DNA from 4 places in the Methylobacterium sp. P1-11 genome. Region 3 is predicted to be linked to each of the others. Evidence: predicted binding sites of a transcription regulator. Region 3 holds the regulator's gene; each other region holds the start of a gene.

Region 1 (5,767 bases), on a different contig from region 3:
CCGTGGCGCACCGGACCGGGATAGCCGGCGCTCGTCCGGACGGCCGCGCGGGCGGGCGGTCCCGCCTCCGGGCGGCGGCTGGGAAGGATGCGCAGGGAGGTGGTCTCGGCCTCCACCAGCGGGCGCAGGCCGAGCCAGTGCGGGGCGCCGTCGAGGCTCAGGGTTCCGAGGGCGCGGACCTGCGTCCGGCCGCGATGACGGAGCGGCAGGAGCAGGAGTTCGAGATCCGCCGCCTCGCCTTCGGCGTTGGTGCCGCGCAGGCCCGCCACGACGCCGAGGGTGTCGCTGGCGACGATCTCGACGATCCGCCAGGGGTCCGGCGCGCGGGAGCCCCATAGCCGGGCGAAGGGCTCGCCCTTCAGTTCGCGGCCGTACAGGGCGCAGACCCGCGTCCCGGCGAGCCGGATGCTCGCGGAGCGACTCGGCATGTCGAGTTCCAGGATCAGGCTGTCGGCGAGAAGGTGCCGGATCTCGCCCGGCTCGATCTCGGCGCGCTCCGGCGCGGCCCGCTCTCCGCGCAGGCGCTCCCAGTAGGCATGGAGCATGCGGCTGGTGGGATGCTTCATCGGTGTCCCGATTCTCAACGCCTGTGGTTCATCCCCGGATCAATCTGGCACATCCGCGCGGGTGTGACCGGCCGATCCGGGCGTTCACCGCGTCTGGGCGCACGGGCCGTGCCGGCCGCCCGCACCCGTACGGCGCCGGGCCCGCCGGCGACGCACCGTGCGGGGGGGGTAGCGCGTCGGGGCCGGCGACACAATCGTCGCACCCCGGTCGCATCCTCCTCGGCGCGCCTCGGTCGTCCGGGGCGGATCCGGCCGGAAGACGGATCGATGCGGTGTCATGGTCCGGGATCCGGCCGGTATTCGCGAGCTTCAATACGTCGCCGGGGCTTGCCCAGGCGCCCCGCGCCCCGACATGGTGCCGCGATGGATGCCTCCCCCGACTTCCCGCGGCAGAGCCGCGTGCCCGTGTTCAACATGCCGGGGATCGTCACCGTCGCAATCGGGCTGCTCCTGGCGATCCAGGCGGTCCGCGAGTTCCTGCTGCCGGATACCTGGGACATCCGCCTCGTCCTAGATCTCGCGCTGGTGCCGGCGCGCTGGACCCTCTGGTTCGATCCCGGCCAGGCCTCCGAGGTGATCCGCGCGGCCGGCGGTACCGGCGATCCTGGCCTGGAGGCGGCCCGCGAGGCCTTCGCCCGCTACATCGCGGGCGAGCACGCGCTCCTGCCCTGGACGCTCGTCACCTACGCGCTGCTGCACGGCTCGTGGATGCACGTGATCTTCAACAGCGTCTGGCTCGCGGCCTTCGGCGCGCCGGTGGCGCGGCGCTGCGGCGCCCTGCGCTGGTGCGTGCTCGCGCTGGCCGGCACGGCGGCCGGCGGCCTGCTCCACATTCTGGTCGATCCCTTGAGCGCCGGGCCGCTGGTCGGCGCCTCGGCGGGGATCTCGGCCCTGATGGCGGCCGCCGCCCGTTTCGTGTTCCAGCCGCCGGTCTCCGGCTACGGCGCGCCGGCCTGGCAGCTGCCGCCGCCCCGACCGGCCGAGACGATCCCGGAATTGCTGCGCAACCGGACGGCGGTGTCGTTCCTGGCGATCTGGCTCCTGACCAACCTGCTGTTCGGCCTCGTCAGCATGCCGCTGGTCGGGGAGAACGCCGCGATCGCCTGGGACGCGCATCTGGGCGGCTTCATCGCGGGCTTCTTCCTGTTCCCCCTCGTGGACCCCCGGGAGCCGCGCCGGCACTGAGCACCTTGCCAACGGGCCGGATCGGTCACACACTCGCCACAATGTGAACGAGCCGGGGCCCACCCGGACGACAGCGCAACAAGGGCGCCGCGGGCTGACGGCGTACCGGACGCGTCACAAGGGAGAGAGCCATGACCGTCGCACGCATCCTCGCCGAGAAGGGCAGCTCCGTCGTCACGGTGAGCCCTGACAGAAGCCTCGACGAGGTGATCCAGATCCTTGCCGACAAGCGGATCGGCGCCCTGGTGGTCGCCCACGCCGACGGGACGGTGGCAGGTATCATCTCCGAGCGCGACATCATGCGGGCGCTCGCGCGGCACGGGGGCTCGGCCTTCGACGCGCCGGTCTCGGCCCACATGACCAGCACGGTCACGACCTGCGGCCGGAGCGCCACGATCGAGGAGGTCATGGCGCTGATGACCGACGGGCGCTTCCGCCACGTGCCGGTCTGCGAGGATGGGCGGCTGATCGGCCTGGTCTCGATCGGCGACGTGGTGGCGCGCAAGATCGCCACCGTCGAGGCCGAGCATCAGGCCCTGCGCGACTACATCACGATGGCGTAGGGGCGCGAAGCCGCACGTTTCTCTCGCCCTCCGGCTTCGGGCTTCACCGGTTCAGGACAGGCGGCCGGTGCCGGAGCGCGACGCGCTCCCTCTCCCGCACGGGAGAGGGGACCCGCGCTCCTGCGCGTCGAGGGACGAGGGGGCCGACAGCTCAAGCCGGTATCACCCGCGGTCCGTCTCACGCCTTCACGGGATCGAGCGTGACGTGCCAGAGGTCGGTGTCGGTGGCGTCCTTGAGGGTCACCGTCATCTGCTCGGTGGCGCCGTCCACCGCCACGTGACCGAAGAACTGGTAGCCGGCGGCCGGGGACAGGTTCACCTGGCCCTTGTCGGGCGCCTTCACGAAGCGCAGCTGCGGCCCGAACGTGTCGTCGAGCGCGTTCGGCCCGAATGTGCCCGCGTGCAGCGGCCCGGAGACGAATTCCCAGAACGGGTCGAAATCCTGGAACTGCGCCTTGTTGGGGTCGTAGTAATGGGCGGCCGTGTAGTGCACGTCGGCCGTGAGCCACACCGTGTTGCGGATCCCCGCGCTCTTGATGAAGCGCAGCAGGTCGGCGATCTCCAGCTCGCGGCCGAGCGGCGGCCCGTCGCCCTGCGCCACAGCCTCCGAGCCGAAATTGCGGTCGCCGTCGTAGGTCACCACGAGGCCGAGCGGCATGTCGGCGGCGATCACCTTCCAGGTGGCGCGGGACTCGAGCAGCGCCCGCTTCAGCCACGCGATCTGCTGCGGCCCGAGGAAGTGGGAATCGGGCCCGTATTCCGTCTGCCGGTTCTCGCCGTTCGGGCCGCGGTAGGAGCGCATGTCGAGCATGAACACGTCGACCAGCGGGCCGTAGCCGATCTTGCGATAGACCCGGCCGGGCTCGGACGGCTCGAAGCGCATCGGCATGTATTCGTGGAAGGCCTTGGCGGCCCGCAGCTGCAGGGCCAGCACATTCGGGTCGGCGTATTTCTTCTTGAGGTGCTCGGCCCGGGTGAGGGGCTCGCCCGGCCACCAGTTGTTGGTGACCTCGTGGTCGTCCCACTGCGCCAGGATCGGCACGGCGGCGTTCATCGCCAGCACGTTCCGGTCGGTGAGGTTGTACTTGTGCCGGCCCCGGAACTCCGCGAGCGTCTCGGCGGGCTTGGCCACCTCTTCGGTGACCCGGTTGCGCCAGAGGCTGCCGTCGGGGAGCTTCACCTCGGACTGGATCGGCCCGTCGGCGTAGATCGTGTCGCCGGAATGGATGAAGAAGTCCGGCCGGTTCTTGAGGATGGCCGCGTAGATCGTCATGCCGCCGCGGGCCTCGTCGATGCCCCAGCCCTGGCCCGCCGTGTCGCCCGACCAGCAGAACGACACGGAGCGCCTGTCCGCCGGCGCGGTGCGGAACCGTCCGACCTGGCTCGGGCCCACGATCGCGGGCGCGGCGATGTCCTGGAGCCGGACCCGGTAGAACACGTCCTGGCCGGCCGGCAGCCCGGTCAGCGCCACCTTCACGGTGCCGTCGGTCTCCGGCAGGGCGTCGGCGAACACGCCGCCGCGGATATCGGAAAAGCTCTCGGTGGTCGCCCACTCGATGATCGCCCGGGCCGGCCGATCGGACCGGGCCCAGACCATGGCCGAGTCGGTGCCGACATCGCCCGACTGGAGGCCGTGGCTCAGGAGCGGCCGGTCGGCGGCGCGGCTCAGCCCCGGACGCGCGAGGCCGGAAGCCAGCCCGACGAGGCCCGCGCCTCCGGACAGCAGGATCTGACGGCGACTGGTATACATTGGAGGTCCTCCAGCATGCACGGCGCCCATCGCAGGCGGTCGCGACAGCCGGATGACGGGTGGGACCGAAGCCCGGCAGGGTCTCGGCCCGGAAACCGCCGGCCCGCATCCGCATCCTGAACTGCCGGGGCGCAGCGGAGGCTTCGAAGGAGCCCTCAATCCGGCCGTGCGATCCCCGAATCCGTCACGCCCGCGCGGCCGCGCCCTCGACCACGGCGCGGATCCGGGGCAGGGCCGCCCGGGCGGCCCGGTAGCCGATGGCGATTCCCTCGGCGGCCTTGTGGAAGTCGAACAGGCCGAAGGCGCCGACATCCGGGCCAATGGCGACATCCGGCGGGTCCCGCTCCAGCCGCGCCCGGGAGATCCGGTCCTGCGTGATGTTGAAGGCGCCGAGCACCACCCGGGCGATGCCGGGGACGGGAATTTCGGGCTCCGCACCCTCGAAGCCCGGCAGGCGCCCGCGCATCACCTGCAGGAAGCTGCGACGCGGCACCGGCGCCGGTACCTCGTGCACCACCGGCCCCCCGGTATCGCCGTTGAGGTTCACGCAGAGCACGAGATCGGCCCCGAGGGTGCGGGCCAGCCCCACAGGGACCGGGTTGACCAGGGTCCCGTCCATCAGCACCCGGCCTGCATGGGTCACCGGCGGGAACAGGCCGGGGATCGCGTAGGAGGCGCGCACCGCTTCCACCGCCGGCCCCTCGGTGAGGCTCACCTCGTGACCGGTGCCGTACTCGGTGGCGACGCAGCCGAAGCGGATGGGCAGATCCTCGATCCGGCGCGTGCCGAGGTCGGCGAAGAGCCGCTGGCGCAGGCGGTTGCCGGCGATCAGGCCGGAGCCGGGCAGGCGCGGATCGATGAGCCCGACGACCCGGCGCCGGGTCAGCGCCCGGGCGAACGTCTCCAGCCGGTCGAGCCGTCCCGCGGCGTAGCAGGCGCCGACCACCGCACCGATCGAGCAGCCCGCCACCACGGTCGGATGGATCCCGGCCTCCTCCAGGGCGCGCAGCACGCCGATATGTGCCCAGCCGCGGGCCGAGCCGCCGCCGAGCGCGAGTCCGATCCGCGGACCGGCGCTCGGCGGCGGCCGGACCGGCTCCACGGTGCCGGGAAGGAAATGCGGATCGGCGGACTCGTCTTGCCAGCGTGTGGCAAGAGGGCGGTTCATCGCCCGGCGGCCTTCAGGACGACCTGGCCGTCCGCCTCCCGGACGACGCTGCGGTAGAAGCAGTCCCGCCGCCCGGTGTGGCAGCAGCCGCCATCGCCGCCGACCTCGACGCGGATCAGCAGGGCGTCCTGGTCGCAATCGACGCGCATCTCGACGACGCGCTGGATCTGGCCGCTGGTCGCCCCCTTGTGCCAGAGTTCCTGGCGCGAGCGCGACCAGTACCACGCCTCGCCGGTCTCGAGGGTGCGCGCCAGCGACTCGGCGTTCATGTGGGCGAGCATCAGCACCTGCCCGTCCCGCGCATCCACCGCGATGCAGGCGACGAGACCGTCCCGGTCGAATCGGGGCGTGAGGGCATGGCCCTCCTCGACCTCGGCGCGGGTGCCGGGGGGAGCGAAGGCGAAGTCGCGCGCGGTCATGGTCGAAACGTCGTCTGGGACTACTTGGCGCCGCCGCGCACCAGGGTCAGGAAGCGGACCTGCTCGTTGGCATTGTCCTTGAAGACGCCGCGGAACTGGCTGGTGATGGTCGAGAC
Region 2 (5,767 bases), on a different contig from region 3:
TCTTGTTGGCCACCGCCACCGTCACCAGCATGCGCGGCTTACGCGCCAGCATCTGTTCCAGCCACGTACCCTTCGGCGCGCCGCGTCGGCTTGCCTGATGCACGACTGAACTGCCCCCGATGATAAGCAGGCGCCGGAGCGTGCGCTCGCCCATCTTCGAGATCGCGCCAAGCTTCTGCTTGCCGCCGGTCGCGTGTTGACGCGGCGCAAGGCCGAGCCAGGCGGCGAAGTCGCGGCCCTTGGCGAAGGTCTCGGCTGCGGGACCGAGGGAGATCAGCGCCGTGGCGGTAATCGGACCGATACCAGGGATCGTCATCAGCCTGCGCGCCGCCTCGTCCTCGCGAGCACGCTGGGCGATCTCCCGGTCGAGATCGGCAATCCGCTCGTCCAGTTCGGCTAGAAGGTCCAGCATCAGGCTGGCGGCGCTGTTGAACGCTGCTCTGCATTGAGCTTGGCGATACGCAAATATTCCGAGCCACTCAACGAGGCGAGACTTGCCAAACATTATCTCTCGCTGAGAATTCGCGCCCAGAAGTGACATCATCCTGTCGCTCTCTGCGCGCAGAGCTGAACCGAGGCGCACGTCCTCCGTGGAGATCATCATGATGCTTCTCAAGCCGCTCGCGCTCGCCGTCGTCCTGATCTTGTCCTCTGGAAACGGCTGGGCACAGGGAGGCAATCCAGGTGCTGCGGGTTCATCCAACGCTCACCCCGAGAAAGCCAGCCCGTCGGTGAGCGATGGGGACCGGCCCAGCGACAACCGGGGCACGCCGAAGGCAAACACTTCTGGCGCCGACCAGGGCACCGCATCGAAAGGGATGTTGGACTCGGCCGTCGGCAACGGCGCAGGTCGCGCGGACGAGGACGCCTCGGCTGCAGCTGCCCGATAGACGCTCTGCCCGCTTCTGGCCAGCACGTGCTTCGATCACCCTGCACCACGACCGATGTTTGAAGTGACTGAATCGGCCGGCTTCGATCAGTACACAGAAGGTACGTACATCTCGGCCGGGACCGGACCGCGGACATAGTCCGCGTTCCGCACTCGCTCGGGTAGCCGGACGGAAGGGTGCTCCACCACGTCGTACGGGATCTGGGCCAACAAGTGGCTGATGCAGTTCAGGCGCGCTCGCCTCTTGTCGACCGCCTCGACCACCCACCAGGGCGCCTCGGGGATGTGCGTGCGCGCCAGCATGTCCTCTTTGGCCCTGGTGTAATCTTCCCAGAGCCGGCGCGACTCGACGTCCATCGGCGAGAGCTTCCACTGTTTCAGCGGATCCTGGATCCGCATCTGGAAGCGGAACTCCTGCTCTTCATCGGTGATCGAGAACCAGTACTTCACCAGAACGATGCCGGAGCGCGCCAGCATGCGCTCGAACTCGGGGACCGAGCGGAAGAACTCCTCGACATCCGCCTCTGTGCAGAAGCCCATGACCCGCTCGACACCAGCGCGGTTGTACCAGGAGCGGTCGAACAGCACGATCTCCCCGGCTGCCGGCAGGTGAGCGACGTAGCGCTGAAAGTACCACTGCGTGCGCTCGCGCTCGCTCGGGGCAGGCAGCGCGGCGACACGGCAGATGCGAGGATTGAGACGCTGCGTGATGCGCTTGATCACGCCGCCCTTCCCAGCCGAGTCGCGGCCCTCGAACAGAACCACAACCCGCAGCTTGCGATCCTGCACCCAATCCTGCAGGCGGACGAGCTCGTGCTGCAGGCGCAATAGCTCGCGGAAGTAGACCTTTCGATCGAGCCGATCCAAGTGATCGTGCCCCGAAGCTTCCGCGAGCCGGTCCAGGCGCTCGTCGTCGAGTCCCAACTCCAGCTCCTCATCGTAGCTGTCGGCCAGCTCGCGTCGGATAGCGTCGAGCGTGACAGCTTGAGCAGAACTCTCGTCAGGCATCGTCTGCGAACCTCGATTGGGCTTCGATCGGCCGCCGTTGAGCACACTTCCATGACAGACCCGCGAAGCAACCGCAGTTCCTGTTCCCTTTGCACCTTTCCGTCCGTGGGCGGCTCGACAAGTTCGTATGCGAACCACCGTCGACCCAGGGGCGTATTCGTCTCAAGCTTCGTGTGGGGCCAATAACTCACTAGTTATGTCATATATGCATTACGCCTCGTCAGCGTGGCATCATCGGATCATCCTATTTGCTTGGAAAGAAGTGCCAACATTCCAATTTTTCCAAAGCGGATTTCGTCAAAACTGCCGCTGGCGTCGGCGGGAATTCGATAAAATCTTCTCGACGTCACCTAAGTGTCATGGTGTCGATCTACGCCGCAGGCGAACCCTAGAATTCACCGAGGCGCCTATGTCCGACGCTATTCTGGCTCCCACAGGTTCAATAGGACAGGCGTCAAGCGGAAAGCCCAAGCTCGACCGCGGGATGCACCCGGGCGGGATCATCGCCTTCCTGCTCGTGCTGGTGGCGGGGCTGGGCTACGCGGTTGTAAGCCTCGTCGCCGACATGAACGCCGTGCACCAGGAACCCCTGGCCGTCGGCGCCTTCTTGCTTCTCGGCCTCGCCCTGCTGATCGCCCTCGCCTTCGAATTCGTGAACGGCTTCCACGACACCGCCAACGCGGTCGCCACGGTGATCTACACCCACTCGCTGCCGCCGCTCGTCGCGGTGATCTGGTCGGGTGCCTTCAACTTCCTCGGCGTGATGCTCTCCTCCGGGGCGGTGGCCTACGCGATCGTGACTCTGCTGCCGGTCGAGCTGATCCTGCAGGTCGGCTCGCATGCGGGCTACGCGATGATCTTCGCGCTCCTGTTGGCGGCGATCCTGTGGAACCTCGGGACCTGGGCCTTCGGCCTGCCGAACTCGTCGTCCCACGCGCTGATCGGCTCGGTGCTCGGCGTCGGCCTCGCCAACCAGCTGATGGGCGGCCAGGACGGCACCTCGGGCGTTGACTGGGCGCAGGCGCTCAACGTCTTCAAGGCGCTGCTGTTCTCGCCGGTCTGCGGCTTCGTGCTGGCGGCGCTGCTGCTGCTCGCCCTGAAATTCGCCGTGCGCCGCAAGGACCTCTACGAGGCGCCTAAGGGCGAGGCGCCGCCGCCCCTCTGGATCCGCGGCCTGCTGATCCTCACCTGCACGCTGGTCTCGTTCTTCCACGGCGGCAATGACGGACAGAAGGGCATGGGCCTGATCATGCTGATCCTGATCGGCGCCGCCCCCACGGCCTACGCGCTCAACCGCACCATGAACGCCGACGCGACGCCGGCCTTCGTGCAAACCTCGACGGCGGCCAGCACCGTGTTCGCAGGTCACGCCGGCGGTGAACCGCGCCCTGACGCGGCTCAGGCCCGCAAAACTGTCGCCGATGCGCTGAAGGCGAAGGAGCTCAACAATCCGGAGGTCTACAGCGCCCTGGCCGCCCTCTCGACCGACATCGCGGCGTCGGTGAAAAACTACGGCTCGCTACAGCAGGTCCCGGCCGGTGCGACCTCGAACGTGCGCAACGACATGTACCTGGCCGCCGACGCGATCCGGCTGCTACCGAAGTCCGGCGCGACCCTGTCCGAAGGCGACACCAAGACACTCAAGGGCTACACTGAGCTGCTCAACGACGGGACGCGCTACATCCCGGGCTGGGTGAAGGTCTGCGTCGCCCTGGCGCTGGGTCTCGGCACCATGGTCGGATGGAAGCGCATCGTCGTCACCGTGGGCGAGAAGATCGGCAAGACCCACCTGACCTACGCCCAGGGCGCCTCGGCCGAGATCGTCGCCGCCGGTACGATCGGGCTGGCCGAGCTCTACGGCCTGCCGGTCTCGACCACCCACATCCTGTCATCGGGCGTCGCCGGCACGATGGCGGCCAACGGCTCGGGGCTCCAGGCGTCGACGGTGCGCAACATGGCGCTGGCCTGGATCCTGACCCTGCCGGCCGCCATCCTGATCGCCGGCACGTTGTTCTTCATCCTGCGCCACGTGTTCTGACCCAAATGGCGGCCGCTACCGCAGCCCCGGCCCGTCTCTTGTGCGACGAGCCGGTGCTTCCAGGTCTGCTCTGGGCCATGCGCTTCGACGAGAGCGGTCGCGGTCACCTCGTCGAACGCGGCGAGGCGATGCCGGCCCCTGGGAGCTTCGGCGAGGGCTTCACCTGGCTGCACTTTAACCTGAACGACGCGCGCCTGCCAGCCCTGGTCGCTGAAGGCCGTCTCGGCCCGCCGCACCTGACGGGCGCTGCCTTCGCCAGTGACCCGCACCAGCGCCTGATCGTCGAGGCGGGCCATATCGGCGGCGTCGTGGCCGATCTTGTCCGAGAGACCGGCGAAAGACCAAAAGTCGACGCGGGCGGTCGGCTGCACTTCGTCATGGGCCCGCGCCTGCTCGTGAGCGGCCGGCGCCATCCCGTCCTTGGACCGGACCTTGCTCGGGATGCGGCTTCAGAAGGTCGAGGTATCCTGGCCCCAATCCAGCTGCTCGACGTCATCGTCGAGCAGGTCGTGACCGCGATGGCCGAGACCGGCGCGCGCCTGGCCGATGAGCTCGACGAGATCGAGGACCACATCCTCGACGAGCGGGTGCGCGGCGAGCGGCGCCGGCTCGGGCCGATCCGCCGGGATGCGGTCCGGCTGCACCGGCAGCTCCTCGGCCTTCGCGCCGTCTTCCATCGCCTCGAGACTGCGGCGGCCGACGAGCAGGTTCCTGATGCGGCCATCACCGCGGCGGCTCGGATTGCGCAGAGGCTCGATGCGCTCGATCGAGACATGATCCTGCTCGCCGATCGCAGCCGGCTGATGCAGGAGGAGTTGTCCTCCTACCTCGCGCAGGCTTCCAACCGGCAACTCTACACGCTGTCGGTGTTGACCGCGCTGTTCCTGCCGCCGACCCTCGTGACCGGGCTGTTCGGCATGAACACCAAGGGCCTCCCGCTCACGGAGATCGACGGCGGCTCCTACGTGGCCATCGCCATCGCGGGTCTGTCCGCGCTCGTAGCCTTCGTGCTGATCCGCGGCCTTGGCATTCGCCCGCCGCGGGATTGAAGTACCTCCGCCTCCGACGATCGTTCGAACAGAAGCGTTCGAGCGCGGTCAGTATCGGGCAATGGCGCGCAGGCCGAAGACGGTGGCGTTGCGCACCCGCGCACCGTCCGGATCACGGAAGTTGGCGATCCCGCCGCCGGGATGGATGATGTACTGCAGTGTTGGCTGCACAGCGACGCCGGGGCCGAGCACGGCTTGGTACGTCGCCTCCAGCACTGTCTCAGCACTGCGGCGTGGATACGGTGACGAACTCTGTGCCGCAGCGATCGTATCGAGGCGCCTAGCCGCGCGAGAGATGTGGGTGAAGCCGGCGGCGAAGCCGAGGGTGTCATCCGAGCGGCCGGGCAACAGCCCGCGATAGGCGATGCCGCCATCGAGATAGAAATCTACGAGGTTGCGGTCACCCGGCGAGGCCGAGGCGCGCAGGAACACGCTGGCTCCGTCGTTTGGATCGTCCGGCTCCCGGTAGATCGTCTGGTCAATCAGTCCGTAGACGCCGGAGTCACCCGAAACCCGGCGACCGAGGCCGGTGACCGGGTCGGGCGTCAGTGCATCAACGCGCCCGAATCGGCGCCACCCGCCGAACGTCAGGGTACCCGGCTGACCCGGTGCGCCCGGACGGATGTTGTAGGCGTACGAGAGCTCCGCGATGGCGAGCGGAGGGTCGGAGAGGGGAAAACGAGTACCGTTCGGGTTGCGCCGCTGCGGATCGATCCCTGAACCGGGGCGCCCACCTCCTGGTGTGCCGTCGATCAAGCTCGCCTGAAACGAGAACTCCCGGCT
Region 3 (5,767 bases):
CGGCCCCGAGCGCTCCGAGTCCGGTCGCAGCCCCGCCGGTCGCCGCCGACTTCGACGCGTTGACCCTCGCGACCGCCGCGGTCTTCGCCTTCCTGGGCGGGCTGATCCTCAACCTGATGCCCTGCGTCTTCCCGGTTTTGTCCATCAAGGTGCTGAGCCTCGTGCGGCATGCCGGCGAGGGGCCGGCCCGGCTGCGGATGCACGGCCTCGCCTATACGGCGGGCGTTCTGGTGAGCTTCCTGGGTCTTGCCGCGCTGTTGATCGCCCTGAAGGGCGGCGGGGCTGCGATCGGCTGGGGGTTCCAGCTGCAATCGCCCGCCATGGTGGCGGGGCTCGCCTATCTGCTGTTCGCGATGGGCCTGAGCCTGTCGGGTGCAGTCCATGTCGGCGGCCGTCTCGCCGGCCTTGGCGACGGCCTCACCCACCGTGCCGGCCTGAGCGGCTCGTTCTTCACGGGCGTGCTCGCGACCCTGGTGGCGACGCCCTGCACGGCGCCGCTCATGGGCTCGGCTGTGGGCTTCGCGCTGACCCAGAGCGCCGGCGTCGCGCTCGCCGTCTTCGCGAGCCTTGGCTTCGGCCTCGCCCTACCCTTCCTGGTGCTCACCCTCTGGCCGCGGGCCCTGCGTGCGCTGCCTCGGCCGGGCGCCTGGATGGAGACCCTGAAGCAGGTCCTCGCCTTCCCGGTCTACGCCACCGTGGCGTGGCTGATCTGGGTGCTGGCGCAGCAGGTGGATCCGCGCGGCCTGCTGGCGGCGCTGATCGGCCTGGTGCTGGTGGGCTTCGCCGCTTGGGCCTGGGAGCATGGCCGCGCCGCCGCGCCCAAGGTCGGCCGGGTCTCGCAGGCCGCCGCGGCTCTCGCGCTGATCGCCGTAGCCGCCCTTGCGGTGACCCTGCCGCGGGACCGCGCCGTGCCGTCGTCGGCGCAGGCCGCCGCCGACGGGGTCGAGCCGTTCACCCAGGCGCGCCTCGACGCCCTGGTCGACGCGCATCGCCCCGTCTTCATCGACATGACGGCCGCGTGGTGCATCACCTGCGCGGTGAACGAGGCGACCTCGCTCAACACCAGGGCGGTGCGCGCCGCGATGGCCGAGCGCGGCGTGACCTACATGAAAGGCGACTGGACCAACCAGAATCCCGAGATCACCCGCCTCCTGGAGAAGCACGGGCGCAGCGGCGTCCCGCTCTACCTGCTCTACACCGGAACCGGGGAACCCCAGGTTCTCCCGCAGATCCTCACCGAGGGGACGGTTCTGGCGGCGCTGGAGGCGGTGCCAGCCGTGTCCGGCCGGAGCGCTGCGCTGGCTCGCTGAAAGGTCGAGAGGGTCCTGAAGCCGCATGCGCGTCGAAACGCCCGGCCCGCCGTCCTTGCGAGCGGAGCGACGCAATCCGGCGGCGCCGCACCCGCCGACGTCGTATGGCCGAGCGGCACGGCACCGCGCGCGTACCGAGGCTGCGGCCGACCGATCCTCGTTCCGGTACGCTTCGATCCCGCCTCAGGCTTCCAGCGAGAAGGTCTCGTCGAAGGCATAGCCCGAGCCGCGAACCGTGCGGATCGGATCGGCTTGGCGCGGGCCGTTCAGCGCCTTGCGCAGCCGCCCGACATGGACGTCGACGGTGCGCTCGTCGATGTAGACGTCGTGCCCCCAGACCCCGTCGAGAAGCTGCTCGCGGGAGAAGACCCGGCCGGGCGCCAGCATCAGGAATTCCAGGAGCCGGAACTCTGTGGGGCCCAGATGCAGCTCTTCGCCGCCGCGCCGGACGCGGTGGCCGGTCCGGTCGAGTTCCAGGTCGCCCGCCGCCAGCCGATCCGAGACATGGGCGGGCTTGGCCCGACGCAGCAGCGCGCGGATCCGGGCGAGCAGTTCCGGCACGGAAAACGGCTTGACGATGTAGTCGTCGGCGCCGGTGCCGAGACCGCGGACCCGGTCGCCCTCCTCGCCCCGGGCGGTGAGCATGATCACCGGCAGCCGCTCGGTCTCGCGGCGCGCCCGGATTCGGCGGCACAGCTCGATCCCCGAGAGGCCGGGTAGCATCCAGTCGAGCAGGACGAGGTCCGGGATCCGCTCCGCCAGGAGCAGTTCGGCATCGTCGCCGCGCGCCGCCGAATCCACCAGGAAACCCTCGGCCTCCAGGTTGTAGCGCAGCAGCGTGGTCAGCGCCTCCTCGTCCTCGACGATCAGGACTTGCATGCTCACGTTCGAAGATCCGTTCTACCGGCGGTCCGGCGGATGCTGCAGGAGGCGCCGCCGCGCCTCAACCCACACGCACGGTCACCCCGGCCGCGCCCGGCGGGAAGGCGCGCGCCGTGCGGCGCCGGGGCCGGGGCCGGGCGCTCACGGAGCCTGGACACCGTCCACCGTCACATAGTTCGACGCATCGTTCTTGGGCCGGTCGCCCGCCAGGGTTTCGCCGGTGGCGAGATAGTGGATCGTCTCGGCGATGTTGGTGGTGTGGTCGCCGATGCGCTCGACGTTCTTGGCGCAGAACAGCAGATGCGTGCAGAACGAGATGTTGCGCGGATCCTCCATCATGTAGGTCAGGAGCTCGCGGAACAGGGAATTGTACAGGGCGTCGATCTCGCCGTCGCGCTCCCAGACGTCGTGGGCCGCCTGGACGTCGCGGCTCGCATAGGCGTCGAGCACGTCCTTGAGCTGGCCCTCGGCGAGGTCGCTCATGTGGCGCACGCCGAGCACGATCTTTTGGGCCGGCGCCTGGTCGGAGATCGCCACCACGCGCTTGGCGACGTTCTTGGCGAGGTCGCCGATCCGCTCGAGATCGCCGGAGACGCGGATCGCCGAGATGGTCTCGCGCAGGTCGATCGCGAGGGGCTGGCGCCGGGCGATCAGCAGGACCGCGCGCTCCTCGATGTCCCGCTGCAGCGCGTCGAGGCGCTTGTCGGCGAGGATCACCGCCTGGGCGAGCGTGTCGTCCCGGCGCACGAGGGCGTCGGTCGCCTCCGCGGTCATCTTCTCGGCCACGCCGCCCATCTCCGAGATCGAGCGACGGAGGTTCTCCAGGTCGGTGTCGTAGGAGGTGACGATATGGCCGGGCATGGTGGATCCTTCGATGGGGTCCCGGGAACGGCGCGCCGGGGTGGCTTGCTGGGGCTTTCCGGCGCGCTGGCCGCCAGGTCCCGGGATCTCCCGGACAGACTAGCCGAAGCGGCCGGTGATGTAGTCCTGCGTGCGGCGTTCCGTCGGGTTCATGAACATCCGATTGGTCGGACCGAACTCGACGAGCTGCCCCAGATACATGAAGGCGGTGAACTGCGAGATGCGTGCCGCCTGCTGCATGTTGTGGGTGACGATCACGATGGTGAACTCGTCGCGCAGTTGCTCGATCAGCTCCTCGATGCGTCCGGTGGAGATCGGGTCGAGGGCCGAGGTCGGCTCGTCGAACAGGATCACCTCCGGTTTCTGCGCCACCGTCCGGGCGATGCACAGGCGCTGCTGCTGACCGCCGGACAGGCCGGTCCCCTGCTGCCGAAGCTTGTCCTTCACCTCGTCCCACAGGGCGGCCTTGCGCAGGGATTCCTCGATCCGGCCGTCCAGCTCGGATTTTGGCAGCTTCTCGTAGAGGCGCAGGCCGAAGGCGACGTTGTCGTAGATCGACATCGGGAATGGCGTCGGCTTCTGGAACACCATGCCGATGCGCGAGCGCAGCTCGTTCAGGTCGATGGACGGGCTGAGGATGTTCTCGCCGTCGAGCAGGATCTCGCCCTCCGCCCGCTGCTCCGGGTAGAGGCTGTAGATCCGGTTGAAGCAGCGCAGCAGGGTCGACTTCCCGCAGCCGGAGGGTCCGATCAGCGCCGTGACCTGCCGGTCGTGGAAGTTGAGGTTGACGTCCTTCAGCCCGTGGAAGCTGCCGTAGTAGAAGTTCAGGTCCTTCACGGCGATCCGCACGGGGCCGCCCTCGTCGGCGCGGTTGCGGTTCAGCTCGACCGTGGGGATCGCGGAGGCGGCGTTCATCGTCGTGTCCTCGAAAGGGGTCTCAGCGCGAGGTCTGCGGCTTGATCACGAGGCGCGCGATGATCGACAGCGCCAGGATGGCCGCGGTGATCAGGAGCGCGCCCGCCCAGGCGAGGCCCTGCCAGTTCGGGTAGGGCGAGAGGGCGAACTGGTAGATCATCACCGGCAGGTTCGCGACGCCGCCCATCAGGTTGGCGGAGAACCAGGAATTGTTGTTGAGCGCGGTGAACAGCAGCGGCGCCGTCTCGCCGGCGATGCGGGCGAGCGCCAGGATGATGCCGGTCACGATGCCGGCCGAGGCCGCCCGCCACGTCACGCTCATGATCACCGTCGAGGGCGGCGCCCCGAGGGCCGCGCCGGCCTCCCGCAGGGTGCCGGGAACGAGGCGCAGCATGTCCTCGGTGGTGCGCACGATCACCGGAACCGCGATGATCGCGAGCGCCACGCCGCCGGCCCAGCCCGAATAGGTCCCCATCGGCCGCACCATCAGCGTGTAGACGAAGAGGCCGATCAGGATCGAGGGCGCCGAGAGCAGGATATCGTTCAGGAAGCGGATCAGCGCCGCCAGCTTCGAGCCGCGCCCGTACTCGGCAAGGTACGTCCCGGCCATCACGCCGACCGGCGTGGCGATCAGGATGCCGATCCCGGTCAGGACGAGGCTGCCCAGGATGGCGTTGGCGATGCCCCCGCCCTCGGAGCCGGGGCCCGGTGTCGGGTTGGTGAACAGGGTCGGCGTGAAGCCGCGCACGCCCTGGACGATCAGCATCACCAGGATCGAGCCGAGGACCAGGGCGCCCACCAGCGTCGCGCCGGAGCAGGCGACACGCAGGGCGCGGTCGGCGATGCGGCGGCCCTGACGAACCCGGCCGGAGCGGCGCGGAGCGGTCGCGGTCATCATGGGGGAGGCATCCATCGCGCGTGCTCCTCAGGCGGCCTGGACGCGGCGCGTCAGCAACCGGGCAATGATGAGCACCACGAAGGTGATCACGAACAGGATGCAGCCCAAGGCCATCAGCGCGTTGAGCTGGAGGCCGTCCGCCTCGTTGAACTCGTTGGCGATGCGCGACGCGATGGTCGAACTCGGGTCGAAGATCGAGGCCGAGAGGCGGTTGGCGTTGCCGATCACGAAGGTCACCGCCATCGTCTCGCCCAGCGCGCGGCCGAGGCCGAGCATGATCGCACCGATGATCGACACCGCGGCCTGCGGCACCAGCACGTGACGCACCACCTCCCAGGTGGTGCAGCCGATGCCGTAGGCGCTCTCGCGCAGGACCGTGGGAATCTGGTCGAGCATGTCGCGGGCGATCGAGGCGATGAACGGCACGATCATGATCGCCAGGATGATCCCGGCGGTGAACACGCCGACGCCCGAGGGAACCCGGGCATAGAACAGCGTGCCGATGATCGGCATGCCCTCGACGAGGTTCGAGACCGGCATCTGGACGTAGCGCGCGAACAGCGGCGCGAACACGAACAGGCCCCACATGCCGTAGATGATGCTCGGCACGGCGGCGAGCAGCTCGATCGTCATGGCGACCGGCTTGCGCGCCCAGCCCGGGCAGAGCTGGGTGAGATAGACCGCGATCCCGAGGGAGACGGGGACGCCGATCAGCAGCGCCAGGAAGGCGGAGGCGACGGTCCCGATCACCGCCACCAGGGCGCCGTACTGCTCGGTCCCGACATTCCAGGCACTGGATGTGAGGAAGCCGAAGCCGAACTCGCGGAAGGCCGGCCAGCCGCCGTAGAGGATCGAGCCGAGGATTCCGGCGAGGACGAGGAGAACCAGCAGCGCGGCGCCG
Region 4 (5,767 bases), on a different contig from region 3:
AGATTGCCGCAAGGCACCCGCCGGTGCGGGTGCCGAGGAAGCGGGCCTCCGGCGCGAGCGCCTGCAGGCGCGCGCGGTCCGGCCCGTCGCCGACCACCACCTTCGTGCCGGGCAGATCAAGGCTCAGGAAGGCCGCGACGTTCTTTTCCACCGCCAGCCGCCCGACATAGAGGAACAGCGGCCCGGGCAGGCCGGCGAGTTCCGCCGGTACTCGCGTCCCCGGCTCGGCTGGCCGGAACCGCTCCGTGTCAACGCCCCGGGTCCAGCGCATTAGCCGGCCAAAACCGCGCGCCGCCAACTCGCCCTGAAGCGAGGCGGTGCTGACCATGGTGCCTCGGGCGGCGCCGTGGAACCGGCGCAGATACGCATAGGACCACGCTTCCGGCACGGGCGCCCGGGCCGCGAGATATTCCGGAAAGCGCGTGTGGTAGCTCGTCGTGAAGGGGAGGTCGTGGGCGAGGCAGTGTCGCCGGGCGGCGAGCCCGACCGGCCCCTCGGTGGCGATATGCACGTGGCTCGGCCGCTCCGCCTTCCAACGCGCCGCCACCCGCTCGCGCCCCGCATAAGCGAGGCGGATCTCCGGATAGCCCGGGAGCGGCAGCGAACGGAAATCCGTTACGGAGAGCAAGGCCGTCGCGAAGCCGTGCTCTGGCGCGCGGCGGACCATCTGCTCCAGGGAGCGCACGACGCCGTTGACCTGAGGATGCCACGCGTCGCTGGCGATGAGGAGTTTCACGGGCGGTGACCTCACGCCACCGCGCGCCGGCCCGGCAGGGGCTGCGGCACGGCCTCGGCTTCCCGCGCCCGAAGGAGGCTCGGATAGTGCAGAACCTCGATGCGGCCGTCGTAATGCTCCACGAGGCCGGTGCAGGATTCCACCCAGTCGCCGGTATTGAGGTAGCGCAGGTCGCCGATCGGCCGGTCGGCCGCGTGGTGGATGTGGCCGCAGATCACCCCGTCGGCGCCCTGCCGGCGCGCCTCCTCGGCGAGGATCGTCTCGAAACGGCCGATGAAGCTCACGGCGTTCTTCACGCGCAGCTTCGCCCAGGCGGATAGCGACCAGTAGGACAGGCCGAGGCGGCGCCGCGCCTTGTTGATCACGGTGTTGAGGGACAGAGCCAGCGTATAGGCACCGTCGCCGAGATGGGCGAGCCAGCGCGAGTGGCGCACCACCATGTCAAATTGGTCGCCGTGGATCACGAGGTAGCGGCGGCCGTCCGCCGCCTGGTGGATCGCGGTCTCGGCCAGCTCGATCCCGCCGAAACTGGTGCCGACATAGTCGCGCAGGAACTCGTCGTGATTGCCCGGCAGGTAGACGATGCGCGTCCCCTTGCGGACCTTGCGCAGGAGCTTCTGCACGACGTCGTTGTGCTCCTGCGGCCAGTACCATCCGGAGCGGAGCTGCCAGCCATCCACGATGTCGCCGACGAGGTAGATCGTATCGGCGTCGTAATCCTTTAGGAACGACAGCAGCAGGCCGGCCTGGCAGCCGCGCGTGCCGAGATGCAGGTCGGACAGGAACAACGTCCGAACCCGGACCGGCATCTCCTCAACCTCGGCCACGGCACTCTCTCCCGGCGGCTGTACGGTGCCGGGATCCAGAGCGCGATCGCATCTCAGTTTGATGACGCGGGGCCGTGAGCATGCGGGAAGACTTCGGTGTGCGGTGCCGCAAAGCCTCTCAACCGCGGCTCGACTTCGTTGCGTCGCACAAAAAATTTTTTTGCCAAGTTCCGGAAGTTTTTCCGGTTTTCCTTTCCAGGCCCGCCGCCTCATAATACCAGGAACCGGCGGCTCGGCACGAGCTCGGCCGGACCTTGACAGGAAGGCGGCGAGGACGGCCCTGAGGCCGTTGGACGGGACGGCATTTCGGAGGCGACCGGCGCGCGGGGGCGTGCCGCGACGCGAGCGGCGTGAGGCCGCCTGCCGCTCCGCGGAGGCCCCCCAATCACGGCAGAGGATGGCGTTCGAGGGGGTGCGGCGCGAGCCGCTTTCGACGGCGCCGGACCGACTCCCTGACGATGCTTGAACAACCCGGCGCGGGTTCACGCTCGCCCACAACGGACTATTCGGAGGAAACATCATGGCCGCAACCCGGCGCCCCGGTCGCAACCACCTCTTCATCCCGGGCCCCACCAACATCCCGGAGCGTGTCCTGCGCGCCATGCACGTGCCGTCGGAGGATCACCGCTCGCCGAGCTTCCCCGAACTGGTGAAGCCGCTCCTGCAGGACTCCAAGATGGTGTTCGGCTCGACCAACGGGACGGTGATCCTGTTCCCGTCCTCGGGCACCGGCATCTGGGAGTCGGCCCTGTCCAACACCCTCTGCCGCGGCGACAAGGTGCTCACCGCCCGCTACGGCCAGTTCAGCCACCTCTGGGTCGACATGGCCCAGCGCCTCGGCCTCGACGTGATCGTCCAGGACGAGGAGTGGGGCGCCGGCGCCGATCCGCAGAAGATCGAGGAGGCGCTGCGGGCCGACAAGGATCACGCCATCAAGGCCGTGATGGTCGTCCACAACGAAACCGCCACCGGCGTCACCAGCGACATCGGCGCGGTGCGCAAGGCGATCGACGCCGCCGGCCACCCGGCGCTGCTGTTCGTGGACGGCATCTCGTCGATCGGCTCGCTGCCGTTCTACATGGACGACTGGAAGGTCGATTGCGCCATCGCGGGCTCGCAGAAGGGCTTCATGCTGCCGGCCGGCCTCGGCCTGATCTGCATCAGCCCGAAGGCGCTCAAGATCGCCGAGGGCGGCACCGGCCGCAACGACCGGCTCGGCCACGCCTACTTCGCCTGGAAGGACCAGCTGGCCGCCAACGCCACCGGCTACTTCCCCTACACCCCCGTCCTGCCGCTGCTCTACGGCCTGCGCGAGGCCCTGGCGATCGTGAAGGAGGAGGGTCTGGAGAACGTCTACCACCGCCATCACGTGCTCGGCGAGGCGACCCGCCAGGCCGTTGCGGCCTGGGGCCTCAAGCCCTGCGCCAAGGAGCCGAAGTGGAACTCCGACACGGTCACGGCGATCGTGGTGCCGGAGGGCGCCGACGCCGCCAAGGTGATCACCCACGCCTACGAGCGCTACAACCTCTCGCTCGGGGCCGGCCTGTCGAAAGTCGCCGGCAAGGTGTTCCGCATCGGTCACCTGGGCGACCTGAACGAGCTGTCGCTGCTGGGCGCCATCGCGGGCGCCGAGATGGCCATGCTCGATTGCGGCATCAAGGTCACACCGGGCTCGGGCGTCGCCGCCGCCTCCAGCTACCTGCGCGAGAATCCGCTGCATAAGGCGTAATCTGCGCACGCGATCGGGGCGGGGCCGGGTTGCCGGGCCCGCCCCGACGCGCAAGTAAGACCAAGACTATTGAGGAAACCGCCCGTCGTCCGAGAGGGGTTCTATGACCAAGAAGATCGTGTTCCTGGATCGTGAATCCCTCGATGCCAGGGTCCGACCGTTCAACTTCCCGCACGAATACGTCGAGCACGAATCGACCTGGACGCTGGAAGAGATCGTCTCCCGCCTCCAGGGGGCGGAGATCGCGCTGATCAACAAGGTCCCGATGAGGGCCGAGACGCTGAAGCAGCTCCCCGACCTGAAGCTGATCGCGGTCGCCGCCACCGGCACCGACGTGGTCGACAAGGCCCAGGCGAAGGCGCAAGGGGTCACCGTCGTCAACATCCGCAACTACGCGTTCAACACCGTGCCGGAGCACGTGGTCGGTCTGATGTTCGCCCTGCGCCGGGCGATCGTGCCCTACGCCAACTCGGTGCGGCGCGGCGACTGGGCGAAGTCCAAGCAGTTCTGCTACTTCGACTATCCGATCTACGACATCGCCGGCTCGACACTCGGCATCGTCGGCTACGGGGCGCTCGGCAAGTCGATTGCCAAGCGCGCCGAGGCTCTCGGCATGAAGGTGCTGGCCTACGACGTGTTCCCGCAGGACGGGCTGGTCGACTTCGAGACGATCCTCACGCAGTCCGACGTGATCACGCTGCACGTCCCGCTGACCCCCGACACGAAGGGGATGATCGGCGCCGCCGAACTCAAGAAGATGAAGAAGAGCGCCATCCTCATCAACACGGCCCGGGGCGGGCTCGTGGACGAGGCGGCCCTTCTCGAAGCGCTCAAGGACGGCACCATCGCGGGCGCCGGCTTCGACGTGGTGGCCCAGGAGCCGCCGAAGGACGGCAACATCCTGTGCGAGGCCGACCTGCCGAACCTGATCGTGACGCCGCACGTCGCCTGGGCGAGCAAGGAGGCGATGCAGATCCTGGCCGACCAGCTCGTCGACAACGTCGAGGCGTTCGTGGCGGGCAAGCCGCAGAACGTGGTCGAGAGCTGAGGCGGCGCGTATCGCGCGCCTTCACTCCGGGGCGCCGCTGGCGAGCCCGGACCCCGGTGCCGCCGACGATGTCGGCCGAGAACCACCTGAGCGTCTGGATTCCGGGCTCCGCTTCGCGGACCCGGAACGACGGGGTGGAGTGTTCACTTGGATGATGCCCACCCAGGGCCGAGGTAGGAAATGACGAAGAAGCTGCTGTTCCTGTTCGACACCGATGCCGTGCCGAACGTGTTCGACACGGTCGTTGGCTACGACGGCGGCGCCGACCACATCACCGGCTACGGCGGCGTTAACCCCGACAATGTCGGTGCGCTCGTGGACGGCACGATCTACACCCGCGGCGGCTCCGAGAAGAAGTCGACGGCGATCTTCGTCGGCGGCGGCAGCATGGCGGCGGGCGAAGAGCTGTTCACCGCGGTCAAGAAGCGCTTCTTCGGCCCGTTCCGCGTCTCGGTCATGCTCGATTCCAACGGCTCCAACACCACGGCCGCCGCCGGCGTCGCCCTTGTGGCCAAGGCCGCGGGCTCGCTCCAGGGCAAGAAGGCCGTCGTGCTGGCCGGCACCGGCCCGGTCGGCATGCGCTCGGCCGCGCTCCTCGCGGGCGAGGGCGCCGAGGTCACCATCGCGGGCCGTGCCCTGGACAAGACCCAGGCCGCCGCGGACCAGATCAACAAGCGCTTCAAGGTCAACGTGAAGGCCGCCGCGACCCCCGACGAGGCCTCCCGCGTCGCCCTGGTGAAGGGCACGAACCTTGTGTTCACGGCCGGCGCCATCGGCGTCGAGTTGCTGCCCGAGGCCGCCTGGGCGCAGGAATCGTCCATCGAATTCGTCGCCGACTACAACGCCCAGCCCCCGACCGGCATCGGCGGCATCGACGTGATGGACAAGGGCAAGGAGCGCAACGGCAAGCAGGCCTTCGGAGCCCTCGGCATCGGCGGCCTGAAGCTCAAGCTGCACAGGGCGTGCGTCGGCCAGCTTTTCGAGAGCACCGACAAGGTGCTCGACGCCGAGGAGATCTACGCCCTCGCCAAGACGATGGCCTGAGGAGGCGCCGGTGACCGAGACGCATCGCCCCGAGACCGACAGCATCGAGACGTTCCTGACGGAGCTGGCGAGCGCTGCCCCGACCCCCGGGGGCGGCGGCGCGGCGGCGATCTCCGGTGCCATGGGCGCGGCCCTGGTGTCGATGGTCTGCAACCTCACCATCGGCAAGAAGAAGTACGTCGAGGTCGAGGCCGAGCTGAAGGACGTGCTCGCCAAGTCCGAGGGCCTGCGGGTCGCGCTGACCGGCATGATCGGCGAGGACGTGCAGGCTTTTGATGCCGTGATGGGCGCCTACGGACTGCCGAAGACCACCGACGACGAGAAGGCGACGCGCTCGGAGAAGATCCAGGCGGCGCTGAAGACGGCCTGCGACGTGCCGCTCG

What was found. Region 3 encodes PhoB, which activates phosphate uptake and scavenging genes when phosphate is short. Its sites were predicted from a motif close to TGTCATNNANCTGTCAT; they were not measured.
Region 1: the regulator PhoB is predicted to act here: its motif matches at 4,106-4,122, upstream of CIW48_RS18135 (alkaline phosphatase D family protein).
Region 2: the regulator PhoB is predicted to act here: its motif matches at 2,242-2,258, upstream of CIW48_RS30190 (inorganic phosphate transporter).
Region 4: the regulator PhoB is predicted to act here: its motif matches at 1,614-1,630, upstream of CIW48_RS07400 (UDP-2,3-diacylglucosamine diphosphatase).

What each region holds. Positions count from the first base shown of each region.
Region 1 covers NZ_NPKS01000017.1:55,890-61,656, forward strand. Annotated here, with positions in the region: gene CIW48_RS18120 (PAS domain-containing protein) at 1-566, opposite strand, end outside; gene CIW48_RS18125 (rhomboid family intramembrane serine protease) at 930-1,751, shown strand; gene CIW48_RS18130 (CBS domain-containing protein) at 1,883-2,314, shown strand; gene CIW48_RS18135 (alkaline phosphatase D family protein) at 2,493-4,064, opposite strand; gene CIW48_RS18140 (patatin-like phospholipase family protein) at 4,249-5,232, opposite strand; gene hisI (phosphoribosyl-AMP cyclohydrolase) at 5,229-5,651, opposite strand; gene folE (GTP cyclohydrolase I FolE) at 5,672-5,767, opposite strand, start outside.
Region 2 covers NZ_NPKS01000048.1:28,440-34,206, reverse strand. Annotated here, with positions in the region: partial or broken gene CIW48_RS30205 (transposase) at 1-415, opposite strand, end outside; gene CIW48_RS30200 (hypothetical protein) at 603-890, shown strand; gene ppk2 (polyphosphate kinase 2) at 977-1,897, opposite strand; gene CIW48_RS30190 (inorganic phosphate transporter) at 2,307-3,935, shown strand; gene CIW48_RS30185 (transporter) at 3,989-4,984, shown strand; gene CIW48_RS30180 (carbohydrate porin) at 5,033-5,767, opposite strand, start outside.
Region 3 covers NZ_NPKS01000009.1:116,257-122,023, forward strand. Annotated here, with positions in the region: gene CIW48_RS11600 (protein-disulfide reductase DsbD domain-containing protein) at 1-1,310, shown strand, start outside; gene phoB (phosphate regulon transcriptional regulator PhoB) at 1,494-2,189, opposite strand; gene phoU (phosphate signaling complex protein PhoU) at 2,334-3,053, opposite strand; gene pstB (phosphate ABC transporter ATP-binding protein PstB) at 3,153-3,968, opposite strand; gene pstA (phosphate ABC transporter permease PstA) at 3,991-4,881, opposite strand; gene pstC (phosphate ABC transporter permease subunit PstC) at 4,894-5,767, opposite strand, start outside.
Region 4 covers NZ_NPKS01000005.1:172,465-178,231, reverse strand. Annotated here, with positions in the region: gene CIW48_RS07405 (glycosyltransferase family 1 protein) at 1-736, opposite strand, end outside; gene CIW48_RS07400 (UDP-2,3-diacylglucosamine diphosphatase) at 748-1,563, opposite strand; gene CIW48_RS07395 (aminotransferase class V-fold PLP-dependent enzyme) at 2,084-3,292, shown strand; gene CIW48_RS07390 (D-2-hydroxyacid dehydrogenase) at 3,396-4,340, shown strand; gene CIW48_RS07385 (NADP-dependent methylenetetrahydromethanopterin/methylenetetrahydrofolate dehydrogenase) at 4,521-5,384, shown strand; gene fchA (methenyltetrahydrofolate cyclohydrolase) at 5,395-5,767, shown strand, end outside.